DNA from 2 places in the Nesterenkonia sandarakina genome. Region 2 is predicted to be linked to the other one. Evidence: predicted binding sites of a transcription regulator. Region 2 holds the regulator's gene; the other holds the start of a gene.

Region 1 (7,495 bases), 590 kb from region 2:
GCCGCGGAGGTCTCCTCGATCTGGATCGCCGTTCTCGTGGCCAATCTTCCGTTCCTGGCGTACTTCGTGTGGGCACTTCCCGGTGAAGCACTGCTGTGGATCGCGCTCTACCTGGTGGTGTTCGTCTTCTACTCGGCGCCACCGCTGCGATTCAAGGCCCGCCCCTATCTGGATTCGCTGAGCAACGCCGCCTACGCCCTGCCGATGGTCTTTGTGCCGCTGGCCCTGGGTGCCGGTCCGGTCTGGGCCGCTGCCTTGGCGCTGATGGCCTGGAGCGTGGCTAAGCACACCTATGACGCGGTGCAGGACATCGAGGAAGACCAGGCTGCCGGAATCACCACCACCGCGGTGCGCCTGGGGGTGCGCGGGGCGGTGTTCTGGAGCGGGTTCTGGTGGGCTTCGGCTACCATCGGCTTTGCCATGGTCAATATTCCGGTTGCGCTGGTGAATGCGCTGATCAGTGGGTGGCTGCTCTACAGGCTGTTCCGCTCGCCCCTCACCAGCACCGCCCACGGTCTGTACCGGTATTCCATTGCCTTTCCCTACGTCGCCGGAGCGGTGGCAGGTATTCAACTGGTCGCGGCGCTGCTGCTGGGGTGGTACCCATGAGTCGCGTCGTAGTGGTCGGTGGCGGAGTGGCAGGCCTGACGGCGTCGGTCCTCTCCGCCTGGGCAGGACACGCTGTCACGCTTCTGGAAGCGGGCTCAACGCTGGGCGGGAAGAGCCACCGCATCGAAGTCGCTGGTCAACGCATCGACACCGGCCCGTCGTTGTTCACCTTCCCTGCCGTCTGGCAGGAGCTGCTGCGCCGCCTGGATGACTCCAACCGGGATCCCTCCTTAGCGGCCGAAGAGACAGCAGGGCTGAATCTTCAGCGGCTGTCGGAGGTAGGCCAGTATTACTTCCGCGGGGAAGTCTGTTCGCTGCCGGTGCCGCCGGGGCACCCATGGCACCCGGCGTGGGAGCGTTTCGCTGCGCTGCACGGACCGATCGGGCCGGACGTGACCCGGCTGCTGACCACCGCGCCACTATCGCGCGAGGCCTACCCTTCGCTGGCTCGGATGCAGCGCCTCTATGGGCACCGGCTCACGACCCGGAGCTATCTCGACAGTCTCACCTGGCTGCCGGATGGGCTGCGCGAAGTGATCGCTATCCACACACTCAATGCGGGGGTGGGCCCCTCCCGGACCCCGGCGCTCTACGCCAGCATGCCCGCGGTGATGGCCCAAGACGGGGTGTGGGTGCCACAAGGTGGCATCTACGAGCTGGTGCGGGCCCTGGAGCGTCTGGCGCGAGCCGCAGGGGTCGATGTTCGCACCGATGAGCCCGTCCTGGGCCTGGAACGGGGAAAAGTCAGGACCGCTCAGCGGGAGTATCGGGCCGACGCAGTGGTCAGCGGTATAGAGGCGCACCGCCTCGAGGCGCTGCTGCCTGGGCGCACACCTCGAGCACCGCAGAAGCTCTCCTGCTCCGCGGTTGCGGTGTACGCCGCGCTCAAGCGCCCCCTTCCCGAGGGCACGCCACAGCACAGTGTGGTGCTGCCCGAGGATCCACGGGAGCTCTACGCGAGCCTCGAGGCCCAGCGGGAGCCGGGCCAGACCATGGCGTTTCTCAACTACTATCCGGCGACGGACTCAGGCGCCAATACCGCTGACACGCTCGCAGTGCTGCTGACAGCGCCTCCGAATGGGCGGCGCTACGGCCTCGATGATGCCTTCGTCGACCGGGAACTGCGCCGCGTGTGGGACACGGTGGGGCTTCCCGGAAGCTTCGAGACGTGCGCTGAGGAGTACACCATCCTAGATCCGAACTATTTCAGTCTCGCCGGCTCTTCCGGAGGCTCCCTGTATGGCCCGATCCGCCCCCTGGTGATGAGCGGGCCGCTGCACCGTCCGGCTCGGCACAGTGTGACGCGGCCATGGCTGTGGCGGGTAGGCGCCTCGGTTCATCCCGGCGGCGGATTGCCGGCGGTGCTGGGCGGAGCCATGATGACCATGGACGGGCTGCTTCGCACGCTGGGGCCCGGGAGTGGTGGCCGGGGCTAGGGGCGCGACGGCGCGAGTCTCTTGCCCCAGGGGACGTGAAGGCCGACGACGACGCGCGGAGCTGATCCTCGCAATCATGCTTCACCGCGAGCTGGCGCCTCCGAAGATATCGGTGTCGAGGATCGACATGTAGTGCACGTCGACCCACCGATCCTCGAACCACAAGGCGTCCCGTCCGGTCCCCTCGTGAGTGAAACCGACCTTCTCGTAGACGTGCCGAGCGCGCGGGTTGAAATCGTAGACCTCCAGCGAGATCCGATGAAGCCCGAGGGACTGCAGTCCATAGCGGATGATCATGCGGGTGGCCTCGGTGCCGAGGCCCTTGCCACGGCCCTCCGGACCGATGAGGGTTCTGAAGCCGCAGGAGCGGTTCTCCTCGTGCCAGTCATTGAGGACTACTTCACCGACCATTGTCTCGGTCTTCCGCTCGATCACTGCGAGCACGAGACGGTCCTCCGAGGTGCTCCACTGTTGGTAGGTCTCTCGAAGGGCCTCCACCGACCACGATGAAGGCTGGGGTGCGCTGGTGTGAACCGAGCCGGTCAGGACCGCGACTTCAGGATCGTGGATCAGTCGGTGGATCACCTCGGCGTCTTGCCCCTGGATGGGTCGCAGACGGACTAGCTGACCTTCGAGCGTGGGTTTGTGGCTGAAGATGGTTCCCCCTGTGGTGCGTCAAAGGCACCTTATGTGGCTTGTTGCTTAAAACTTGAATTTCTTTAGTATATATTGGACAGCTATCTTTAAGGTAAGCATTCCTTTTCTGTATATTCTGTGTGAATCTAGCAACTATCCTTCAGTTTGTGTATTAGCTGTGATTTGGTCGTGTTAAGCCGTCGTTCAGACGGGGACGAAGGCCTGGCCGTCGAAGAGGTCGACGACCGTATCAGGAACGGAGAGTTATGAAGACGCTGTCTTGAGGAATTCCAGCACTCCTTGTTACGGGATCACTGATGGCGACCGGGGTCGCAGGTGCCGCCGCGAGCGTCCCATCAGTTGCAGAACAGGCTGCATCCGACTTAGAAAACAGTCAGGTCCTGGATGACGCCGCGCGTGAAGCGATCAACGAAGATCTCACTGCCGTCGGGCAAGAGACTCTCACCGCGGATGCTCATGCTCTGGGATTCAACGCGGAAGGCGATGCCGTCGTGGTCTTAGATGATGGCTCAGAAGTGCAGCTGGCAAGTGCTGGGTCCATGGAAGATGAAATGACAGCAGCCTCTGCGGCGAACGCTGGCATTGAATCCAGCGCCCAGGCCCAGTCCAGCAGCAAGGGTGCACTGGGAGGTATCGCTTCAACGATCGCTGGATGCACGGGCGGCGTTATCGGTTTCGACGCAATCGTCTCCATCTTGGAAAAGCGAGTCTCGTACTGGGCGCTCGTGAAGTTCATCGGCGGTAAGATCGGGCCAGGTCTTGCCATCAGTTGTGTCGCCGGAGCCGGCGGTGCTCTGGCCGTCTACATGGGCTGGTAACAGGAGGTATCGATATGCGAGCCGGACTTTTCGTGCTGCTCTTCGCCTTACTAGTTGTCGGTGGGATGCTCACCGGCTCGGAGAACCTGGCCTTCGTGTTGTACATCAGCGCAGCCTTAGCCGCGATCGGTGCGACGGTGATGACCGCGAGTGGCCGCGAGGCACTGCGGCGGATTCGACGCAATTTCACGCAAGGATGGTCACTGCGCAGTTCTGAGTAACCACTCAGCGCAGATTTGGATCGCTTCTAACGATGGTGGTCGCTTCACCTCTACGGGTGGAGCGACCACCATCGTTTCTTGTGTCATCGAGATCCGCTGTTTTTCGGGACAGCTCATGCGGGAGAATCTGCGTTGAAGGACAACTCAGCCGCCAGGAAAGCCGGCAGTATTGTCGACGTCGGATGGGTCACTTGGTCGAGGACGGTAGCCGTGTCCGCCGAGCGGCGGCGGACTTGCGTTGTTCGCTCAAGCTACGCGCAAAGCGGGTGATACCGAGGGCGACGAGTGTTCCCACGACGGTGCAGAACGCCATGGAGATCATGCCAACAAGCGAGAGGCCGCTATCGTCCTCGCGGCTTCCGGTGAAGCTACATGCCGAGATCAAGACAGGCGCCAGCGGTAGCGCTGGGGGTCAATGCCTGTTCCAGGATGAGACAACCACGATGCCGCCCTGCCGGGAACCCAGGGCGCCCAACCGGGTGGAAGGAGTGCTTCCGAACCAATAGGTGACATCTCCTGGAATACTTCCGCTCGCCTCAAAGTTGAGTAGGATGGACTCAAGTTTATTCGGCGTCGTCGTGCATCCGGCGTCACCTAGCACTGGGAGGGGAAGACATGGACGTCAAGCTCACGACCAAATCGCAGGAGGTCGTCTCCGCGGCCGCCATGAACGCCAACACCGCGAGCAACCCGCAGGTGGAACCGGCGCACATCCTCAAGGCGCTGATGGATCAGCGTGAATCCATGGCCGTCGCGCTACTCAAGGCCGCTGGCGCGGATCCCGACGCCGTGAGCACACGCGCCTCTGCCATCATCAAGTCTCTGCCCGCCACCAGTGGGGACTCCGTGGCCGCCCCGCAGTTCTCACCCGCAGGACTCAACGTCATCAAGGCCGCCCAGGCCCAGGCCGAGGACTTCGGCGATGACTTCGTCTCCACCGAGCACCTGCTCATAGGTGCCGCCACCGACGGCGGCCCGGTCGGCCGCGCGCTCGCCGATGCCGGCGCCACCCTGCAGGCGCTCAAGGCCGAGCTGCCGGGGCTGCGTGGGGACCGGAAGGTCACCACCCCGGACCCGGAGAACACCTTCCAGGCCCTGGAGAAGTACGGCACCGACATGACCGAGATCGCGCGCTCGGGCAAGCTGGACCCGGTGATCGGGCGCGACTCCGAGATCCGCCGCGTGGTCCAGGTGCTCTCGCGCCGCACCAAGAACAATCCGGTGCTGATCGGTGAGCCCGGGGTCGGCAAGACCGCCGTCGTCGAGGGCCTGGCCCAGCGCATGGTCGCCGGGGACGTCCCAGAGTCCCTGCGCGAGAAGACGCTGATCTCCCTGGACCTCGGCGCGATGATCGCCGGGGCGAAGTACCGCGGCGAGTTCGAGGAGCGGCTGAAGGCCGTGCTCGAGGAGATCAAGGCCGCCGAAGGCCGGATCGTCACCTTCATCGACGAGATCCACACCGTGGTCGGCGCCGGCGCCTCCCAGGGCTCCATGGACGCCTCCAACATGCTCAAGCCGATGCTCGCCCGCGGGGAGCTGCGCCTGATCGGCGCGACCACCCTGGATGAGTACCGGGAGAACATCGAGGCCGACGCCGCCCTGGAGCGCCGCTTCCAGCAGGTCTACGTGGGCGAGCCCTCGGTGCCGGACGCGATCGCGATCCTGCGCGGGATCAAGGAACGCTACGAGGCGCACCACAAGGTCGGCATCGCCGATAACGCGCTGGTCGCCGCGGTCACCCTCTCCGACCGTTACATCAGCGGCCGGCAGCTCCCGGACAAGGCCATCGACCTCATCGACGAGGCCGCCTCCCGGCTGCGCATGGAGATCGACTCCGCCCCGGTGGAGATCGACGAGCTGCGCCGCGTGGTGGACCGGCTCACCATGGAGGAGCTCGCGCTGCAGAACGAGACCGACGCCGGCTCCGCCGAGCGGCTGATCACCCTGCGCGAGGACCTGGCCGACCGCAAGGAGGAGCTCGCCGAGCTCACCGCCCGCTGGGAGGCCGAGAAGGGCGAGCTCAACCGTGCCGGTGAGCTGCGCGTGACCCTGGATGAGCTGAAGTCCGCCGCCGAACGCGCCCAGCGCGACGGTGACCTCGCCGAGGCCTCCCGGCTGCTCTACGGGGAGATCCCGCAGGTGGAGAAGGACCTGGCCGCCGCCGAGGAGGAAGACGCCTCCACCCCCGCCCCGGAGAAGAAGATGGTCGCCGATGAGGTCGACGCCGACGGCATCGCCGGAGTCATCTCCGCCTGGACCGGCATCCCCGCCGGCCGGCTGCTCCAGGGCGAGACCGCGAAGCTGCTGCAGATGGAGGAGCTCATCGGCTCCCGGCTGATCGGGCAGGAGAAGGCCGTCGGCGCGGTCTCCGACGCGGTCCGTCGCGCCCGCACCGGAGTCTCCGACCCGGACCGGCCCACCGGTTCCTTCCTGTTCCTAGGCCCGACCGGCGTGGGCAAGACCGAGCTGGCCAAGGCGCTCGCAGAGTTCCTCTTCGACGACGAGCGCTCCATGATCCGGATCGACATGTCCGAATACTCCGAGAAGCACTCCGTGGCGCGCCTGGTCGGGGCGCCCCCCGGCTACGTGGGCTTCGACCAGGGGGGTCAGCTCACCGAAGCGGTCCGGCGTCGTCCCTATTCGGTGATCCTGCTGGACGAGGTGGAGAAGGCCCATCCGGAGGTCTTCGACATCCTGCTCCAGGTGCTCGACGACGGCCGGCTCACCGATGGGCAGGGCCGCACCGTGGACTTCCGCAACGTGGTGCTGATCCTGACCTCCAATATGGGCTCCCAGTTCCTGGTGGACCAGGCCCTGGAGACTCGTGTGAAGCATCAGCGGGTGATGGACGTGGTCCATGCCTCCTTCAAGCCTGAGTTCCTGAACCGGCTGGACGACATCGTGATGTTCGATCCACTGAGCATGGATCAGCTCAGTGGGATCGTGCAGCTGCAGATCGGGCTGCTTCAGGAGCGGATGGCGGCGCGCCGGCTGACCCTGGAGGTCACCGAGGCTGCCCGGGACTGGCTGGCGTTCACCGGCTATGACCCCGCCTACGGTGCCCGGCCGCTGCGCCGGCTGGTGCAGCGCGAAATCGGTGACCAGCTGGCCCGCGCGTTGCTCTCCGGGGAGGTCGAGGACGGCGACACCGTCCTGGTGGACCGTGAGGAGCTGACCCTGGAAGGGGAGTCCGTGCATGGTCTGACCGTGACCAAGAAGCCGAAGTCCCCCCTCCTCCTGGCCGAATGAGTTCTCCGGTCGGAACGTCACCACCGGAGAACTCAACCAGCCAGGAAGGGGTCGGTGCGGGAGGGGCTCAGTGATGGACCTCGTAGACCGCTTTGATGACTCCATTGGGGTAGTGGGCTGACTCGCGCAGGCTCAGCGCGGTCGACTCCCGGTCCTCGGCGGTGAAGAGTCGCTTCCCGGAGCCCAGCAGCACCGGGAAGATCAACAGGTTGTACCGGTCGATCAGCCCGGCATCCTGCAGGCTCCGCGCGAGCTCGGCGCTGCCGTGGATGAAGATCGCGCCGCCGTCGTCGTCTTTGAGCGCCGCGATGTCCTCGGTGGAGCGCAGCAGGGTGATCGGTCCCCAGTTGCTGACCAGGGCGTCCTCTTCCAGGCTGGTCGAGGCCACGTACTTGGGGAGGTCCTGGTAACCCGCGTGATCCTCGGAGGTGGCCCAGATCGGGGCGAAGGCCTCATAGCTGCGCCGCCCGAACATCAGCGCCGTGGTGTCTTCGAGCTCCTCGGC
Region 2 (7,495 bases):
TGGAGTCCAGGAGGGCGTGCGCGTCGGGCCGCTGGTCGACGCGAAGCAGCTGGCCAAGGTCGATGAGCTGGTCACCGACGCGGTCGACGGCGGCGCCAGGGTCCTGCTCGGCGGTGCGCCGGTGGACCGCGAGGGCTACTTCTACCCGCCCACCGTGCTCACCGACATCCCCTCCAACGCCCGGATGCGTCAGGAGGAGATCTTCGGGCCCGTCGCGCCGCTGACCCCCTTCGACGCCGAGGAGGAGGTCATCGAATGGATCAACGCCACTGAATACGGCCTGGTCAACTACGTCTACACCGAGAATCTGCGTCGCGGCATCCGGGTCGCCGAGGCCGTGGAGTCCGGCATGGTGGGGCTGAACCAGGGCGCGGTCTCCAACCCGGCCGCACCCTTCGGTGGAATCAAGGAATCGGGGCTGGGTCGCGAGGGCGGGGACACCGGCATCGAGGAGTTCCTGGAGACCAAGTACATCGGCATTGCCATGTGAACTCGATCTCACCCAGCCGCGGCCTGCGGGCTGGAGGGAATGGAATCCGCAGAGCCGCGGTTGGACCGGGAGTAGAAAGTTGAGTCACCTGCACTCAAGTCAGTTTGACACCACGTCGAGCGAGTACAAGACTTGAGCGCAGTTCACTCAACACCGCTCTCGAGAAGGAGATCGCATGTCCCGCTCAGTAGGTATCGACCTCGGCACCACGAACTCTGTCGTGACCGTCCTTGAAGGTGGCGAGCCCACCGTCATCGCCAACGCCGAGGGTGCCCGCACCACTCCCTCCGTCGTCGGCTTCTCCAAGTCCGGCGAGGTCCTCGTCGGTGAGGTGGCTCGCCGCCAGGCAGTCTCCAACCCGGACCGCACCATCGCCTCGGTCAAGCGCCACATGGGCACCGACTGGTCCACCGAGATCGACGGCAAGAAGTACACCGCCCAGGAGATCTCCGCCCGCACCCTGATGAAGCTCAAGCACGACGCCGAGTCCTACCTGGGCGAGGACGTCACCGAGGCCGTCATCACCGTGCCGGCCTACTTCAACGACGCCGAGCGCCAGGCCACCAAGGAAGCCGGCGAGATCGCTGGCCTGAAGGTCTCCCGGATCGTCAACGAGCCCACCGCCGCAGCGCTGGCCTACGGCCTGGACAAGGGCAAGGAGGACGAGCTCATCCTGGTCTTCGACCTGGGCGGCGGCACCTTCGACGTCTCCCTGCTCGAGGTCGGCAAGGATGAGGACGACTTCTCCACCATCCAGGTCCGCTCCACCTCCGGTGACAACCGCCTCGGCGGCGACGACTGGGATCAGCGGATCATGGACTGGCTGGTCGCACAGGTGAAGTCCAAGGAGGGCGTGGACCTCTCTAAGGACAAGATCGCCGTGCCGCGTCTGAAGGAAGAGGCCGAGCGTGCCAAGAAGGAGCTCTCCTCGACCTCCAGCGCCAACATCAACATCCCCTACGCCACCCAGAACGACGGCGTCCCGGTCCACGTGAACGAGACCCTGTCCCGTGCGAAGTTCGAGGACATGACCTCGGACCTGCTGGACCGCACCAAGAAGCCGTTCAACGACGTCATCAAGGAAGCCGGGGTCAAGATCTCTGAGATCGACCACGTGATCCTGGTCGGCGGCTCCACTCGGATGCCCGCGGTGGCCGATCTGGTCAAGCAGCTCTCCGGCAAGGACGCCAACAAGGGTGTGAACCCGGACGAGGTCGTCGCCGTCGGCGCGGCCCTGCAGGCCGGCGTGCTCGCCGGTGAGCGCAAGGACGTGCTGCTCATCGACGTCACCCCGCTGTCCCTGGGCATCGAGACCAAGGGCGGTGTGATGACCAAGCTGATCGAGCGCAACACGGCCATCCCGTCCAAGCGCTCCGAGGTCTTCTCCACCGCTGAGGACAACCAGCCCTCGGTGGCGGTCCAGGTCTTCCAGGGCGAGCGCGAGTTCACCCGGGACAACAAGGCGCTGGGCACCTTCGAGCTGACCGGCATCGCCCCGGCGCCGCGCGGGGTCCCCCAGGTCGAGGTCACCTTCGACATCGACGCCAACGGCATCGTCCACGTCTCCGCCAAGGACAAGGGCACCGGGACCGAGCAGTCGATGACCATCACCGGCGGCACCTCGCTGGAGAAGGAAGACATCGAGCGCATGGTCGCCGACGCCGAGGCCCACGCCGAGGAGGACAAGGCTCGCCGCGAGGCTGCCGAGAAGCGCAACGCCGCCGAGTCCACCGCATACTCCGTGGACAAGCTGCTCAAGGACAACGGCGACAAGCTGCCCGAGGAGGTCAAGACCGAGGTCCAGGCCGACGTCGACGAGCTCAAGAAGGCACTCGAGGGTCAGGACAACGAGTCCGAGGTCAACGCCGCCTACGAGAAGCTGCAGGCCTCCCAGGTCAAGATCGGTGAGGCGCTCTACTCGCAGGCTCCCGAGGCCTCCGCCGACGGCACCGGCGAGCCGGCGCAGAACGAGGATGAGGACATCGTCGACGCAGAGGTCGTCGATGAAGAGGACGAAGCCGAGAAGAAGTAAGGGGGCCGCACACATGGCAGATCACAAGAACCCTGAGGTTCCCAGCGGCGAAGAGCCCGAGGAGCAGGACCCGGTGCAGGATCCCTTGGCCCGGGCCGAGAAGATCCTGCAGGACCTCCCGGTGGAGGACGCCCAGGACACCGAGACCCTCGGTGCCCAGGGACAGTCCGAGAGCTACGGCGCGGCCGGGGACCCGGTCACCGAGGAGGAGGTCGCAGGCGTGGCCTCCGACGAGGCCGACCCCCTGATCGCCGAGGAGCCCGAGCTCTCCGAGGTCTCCGCGGAGGACGGGATCACCGGCGGCACCGAGACCGAGCCCGAGGAACGGATTCAGGCGGCCGACGACTTCCTCCGCGGCACGGAGGAGGAGACGATCGCCGAGGCCGCCATGGCGATGGACCCCGAGGCCATCCTGGCCGAGGACAGCATCCGCGAGGATGCTCCCGCTCAGGAAGGGGTGCGCGAGGCTGAGCTGCAGGCTGACCTGCAGCGACTCCAGGCCGAGTACATCAACTACCGGCGTCGGGTGGAGCGTGACCGGGCGACCGAACGTGATCGCACCAAGGGTCAGCTGATCACCGAGCTCATGCCGGTGCTCGATGACATCTCCTCGGCCCGCCAGGCCGGAGACCTGCAGGAGGGGCCCTTCGCGCACATCGCGACCCGCCTGGAGTCGGTGCTGCAGAGCCAGGGCCTTGAAGTGCTGGGAGAGATCGGGGAAGCCTTCGATCCCAACCAGCACGAGGCGATCATGACCCAGCCCCATGAGGAGATCCCCGCCGACCACGTGGCCATCGTGCTGCGCGCCGGCTATCGCCACGGTGACCGCCTGCTCCGGGCGGCCCAGGTGATGGTCTCCTCCGGCCCCGACCAGGGCTGAACCGCAGAGCAGCAGAAAGGAGGGAGGCGCCATGGCCTCACAGGACTGGATCGAAAAAGATTTCTACGCCATCCTTGGCGTCTCCCGCGATGCCTCCGAGGAGGACATCAAGAAGGCGTACCGAAGACTCGCCCGCAAGCACCACCCCGATAAGAACCCCGGGGATGATGCCGCGGAGCAGAAGTTCAAGGACGTCGCCGAGGCCCATTCAGTGCTCGCGGACAAGGAACAGCGCGAGCAGTACGACGCCGTGCGCGCCATGGGCTCGGGCGCCCGATTCTCGGGCGGCCCGGGCCCCGGCGGGGGCGGCGGATTCGAAGACCTCTTCGGCAACCTCTTCAACGGCGGATCCGGCGGCGGACGCGGCGGCTTCGGTCGCGGCGGCAGCGGCGGACCCGACCTCTCGGACCTCTTCGGGGGAGCCGGCGGGTTCGGCGGCTCCGGCCGATTCGGCGGGGGAGCCGCCGCCAAGGGCGCGGACCGCACCGCGCGGACCACGATCTCCTTCGGAGGTGCCATGCGCGGGACCACCGTGGGGCTGCGTGAGCCCGACGGCGGGGTCATCGACGTGCGGATCCCCGCGGGAATCCGCACCGGACAGAAGGTTCGCGTGAAGGGCAAGGGCCAGCGAGGATCCGGCGGAGCTGGGGACCTCCTGGTCGAGGTCGTCGTCTCGGGTCACCAGTTCTTCGAGCGTGAAGGCGATGACATCCGGATCCATCTTCCTGTCGCCTTCGACGAGGCGGCCCTGGGCACCACGGTGCAGGTCCCGACGGTCCACGGTGAGAAGGTCAACATCAAGATCCCCGCCGGAGTGACCTCCGGACGCGTGCTGCGGCTCAAGGGTCACGGCGTGCGCCGGAAGGAGAAGGGCAAGGAGATCGCCGGCGACATGCTGGTCACGGTCCAGGTGCAGGTTCCCAAGGACCTCTCGGCCGACGCGGTGGAAGCCGTGAAGGCCTATGCGGAGGCCACCAAGGGGCTGGATCCCCGGAAAGGCCTCGAGGCGAAGGCGGTGCTGTGATGGTGGAACCCCGGAGCAGGGAACCCCGCACGACGGGCCCGCGGCTCCTCGATGCGCGGCTCCTGGAGCCCGAACATCGGCATGCCCCGATGTTCGTGATCTCCGTGGCCGCCGAACTCACCGAGATGCACCCACAGACGCTGCGGCAGTATGACCGGATCGGTCTGGTCACCCCGCGGCGCCAGGGTGGACGGCACCGCCGCTACTCGCCGTATAACATCGAGCAGCTGCGCCAGATCCAGCAGTTCTCCCAGGAGGGAGTCTCGCTGGAAGGCATTCGCCGGATCCTGCAGCTGCAGAACCGGGTCGAGGTGCTCGAGGAGACCGTGGACGCGCTGCGCCAGGAGCTGCGGGAATCCCAGCGTCACTCCACCAAGCCGCGCTTCTTCGCGGTGGGCCCGCATGGGGACGTGGTCACCGTGGACCGTGGCCGTCGAGCCCGCGCCAACACGCAGGCGCTGGTCCTCTGGGAGCCCGCCCCGCGACGGCGCTGACCTGGGGCCCCTTTGCCCTCACCCCGCGAGTCCTGCCTGTGACGGGTGCGGGGGACCGCGATACTGAGACCATGTCTGACTCCGCACGCTCCCGGCTGATCCTCCCCGGCGTGGTGTCAGCCGCAGCCCTGATGCTGCTCACCAGCTGCAGCGCCGACCCCTCCGAGACCGTGGAGGAGGCCGCCGGCGCGCTGGCCTCCGCGGTCTCCAGCGGGGACTTCTCCGGGCTGAGCTTCGACTCCGGGGATCCCGAGACCATGGCGACGGCCGTGGAGAACCTGCATGCGCCCCTCGAGGACCTCGCCCCGGAGGTCGAGGTCGGGGAGATCGTGCTCGACGAGCCGCCCGAGGACTCACCGCGACCGGTCACCGCCACCGTCCCGCTGCAGCACAGCTGGGACCTCGAAGAGCTCGGCGTCGACGGCGAGGCCTGGACCTATGAGACCTCCGCCGAGCTGGTCTACGACGAAGAGACCGAGACCTGGGCGGTGGCGGCCGAGCCTGCGATCGTCCTGCCGGACTACACCGGTGCCGAGTCGATCGCCCTGGCCACCACCGCAGCGGACCGCGGCCGGATCATGGACGACGACGGACGGGCGATGGTCTATAACCGCGACGTCGTCCGGCTGGGGATCGACAAGTCTCAGCTCGCCCAGGACGGTGAACCCGCCGATGAGGACACGCTGCGCTCCTCCGCCGAGGCGCTCGCCGAGCTGGTCGGGATCTCTGTGGATCCCTACGTTCAGAGCGTGCTCGGCGGCGGCGAGCTGGCCTTCGTGGAGGCCATCACGCTGCGCCGCTCCGAGGACGAGGTCACCGCCGACGACGTCGACGCGATCCCGGGTGCGCTGGCCATCGACGATCAGATGTCCCTGGCCGACTCGCGCGACTTTGCCCCGCTGCTGCTGGGCCGGGTGGGACCGGTGACCGCTGAGGCGTTGGAGGCGGACCCCAGCCTGAGCGTCGGGGACACCATCGGCACCTCCGGGATCCAGGCCTCCTACGAGGAGACCCTGCGCGGGGCTCCGGGCCTGGCGATCCAGAAGGACGGGGAGACGCTGTACTCGGTGGAGGCCGCCGACGGGGGAGACGTGGAGACCACCATGGTCCCGCGGCTGCAGAACCTGGCGCAGGAGATCGTCGACGATCAGGACACCGCTGGCGCCGTCGTCGCGATCCGACCCTCCGACGGCGGGGTCCTTGCCGCCGCCAGCCACGACCCTCAGGAGGGCTTCGTGGAGATCGCCACCCAGTCCAGCTATGCGCCCGGGTCCACCTTCAAGGTGGTCTCCTCGCTGGCGATGCTGCGCGAGGGGCTCACCCCAGACTCCTCGGTGACCTGCTCGAACCAGACCACTGTGCACGGACAGTCCTTCGGCAACTACACCGGCTTCCCCTCCGAGTACCTCGGCGAGATTCCGTTCCGCGACGCCGTCGCCGTCTCCTGCAACACCGTCTTCGCCGACGCCTACGACGATGTGACCTCCGAGGAGGTCCACCAGGCGGCGGTGGACCTCGGGATTACCGAGGAGACCCACCTCGGGGTGCCTGCCCGGATGGGATCCGTGCCGCAGGACTCCGAGCTGAACCTGCATGCCTCCAACCTCTTCGGCCAGGGCGTGGTGGAGGCCTCCACGCTGGGCATGGCCACCGTGGCCGCCTCGATCGCGGCCGGAGGCACCGTCTCACCGCACCTGGTGGTGCCCTCGGATGAGTCAGAGTCGCAGGCCAGCGGCCTCAGCGAGGAAGAGGCTGAGGACCTGCGCACGCTGATGACCGACACCGTGAACTTCGGTTCACTGGAGTCCCTGGTGGAGGTTCCCGGCGAGCCGGTCTACGCCAAGACCGGCACCGCAGAGGCCGGAGAGGGTGACGACTCCTACGCCCATACCTGGGTGATCGCCATGCAGGGAGACCTCGCGGTGGCGATCTTCCTGCAGGAGGGCGAGTTCGGCGGCTCCACCAACGGCCCGCTGCTCCAGGAGTTCCTGGAGGGGGCCTCCGCTATCCTGTAGCGGTGACTTCCCAGCCCGATCCCGCCCAGCCCGACCTCTCCCAGCCCGAGACCGCCCAGCCTGATCCCTCCGACTCCGAGACGGTCTCGCCGCCGATGCGCCGCCCGCTCTCCTTTGTGCGGCGCAGCAATCGGCTCAAGCCCAGCTACCAGCGGACCTGGGATGCAGCTCTGGGGAACGAGCTCCTGGACATACCCCACGGGCAGCGCGACACCTCCGTGGCGGAGGGCTTCCGGATCGACTGGGCTGCAGAGTTCGGCCGCACCGCACCGATCATCGTCGAGATCGGGTCCGGCTCCGGGGAGGCCGTGGCCCATGCCGCCGCCGAGAACCCCGACACTGACTTCCTGGCCATCGAGGTCTATAAGCCCGGCGCCGCCCAGCTGGTGAGCCGGATCCGCCGCGAGGGGCTGAGCAACGTCCGGGTGGCCGTGGCCAACGCTCCTGAAGTCCTGGACCAGCTCTTCGCCCCCGGCCAGCTCGCCGAGGTCTGGATCTTCTTCCCCGACCCCTGGCACAAGAGGAAGCACAACAAGCGCCGACTCGTCGACGAGGACTTC

Evidence for each region. Region 2 encodes HspR, which represses chaperone genes until heat shock. Its sites were predicted from a motif close to AAGTTGAGTCNNNNNGACTCAACTT; they were not measured.
Region 1: a site for HspR is predicted at 4,281-4,305, ahead of clpB (ATP-dependent chaperone ClpB). Genes of this name have one in related genera too.

The regions. Positions count from the first base shown of each region.
Region 1 covers NZ_JACCFQ010000001.1:756,090-763,584, reverse strand. Annotated here, with positions in the region: gene HNR11_RS03615 (UbiA family prenyltransferase) at 1-609, shown strand, start outside; gene HNR11_RS03610 (phytoene desaturase family protein) at 606-2,045, shown strand; gene HNR11_RS03605 (GNAT family N-acetyltransferase) at 2,127-2,651, opposite strand; gene HNR11_RS03600 (hypothetical protein) at 2,999-3,520, shown strand; gene HNR11_RS03595 (hypothetical protein) at 3,535-3,741, shown strand; gene clpB (ATP-dependent chaperone ClpB) at 4,357-6,990, shown strand; gene HNR11_RS03585 (dihydrofolate reductase family protein) at 7,058-7,495, opposite strand, start outside.
Region 2 covers NZ_JACCFQ010000001.1:1,349,105-1,356,599, forward strand. Annotated here, with positions in the region: gene HNR11_RS06275 (NAD-dependent succinate-semialdehyde dehydrogenase) at 1-490, shown strand, start outside; gene dnaK (molecular chaperone DnaK) at 666-2,522, shown strand; gene HNR11_RS14010 (nucleotide exchange factor GrpE) at 2,536-3,402, shown strand; gene HNR11_RS06290 (DnaJ C-terminal domain-containing protein) at 3,434-4,426, shown strand; gene HNR11_RS06295 (heat shock protein transcriptional repressor HspR) at 4,426-4,920, shown strand; gene HNR11_RS06300 (penicillin-binding transpeptidase domain-containing protein) at 4,992-6,935, shown strand; gene trmB (tRNA (guanosine(46)-N7)-methyltransferase TrmB) at 6,938-7,495, shown strand, end outside.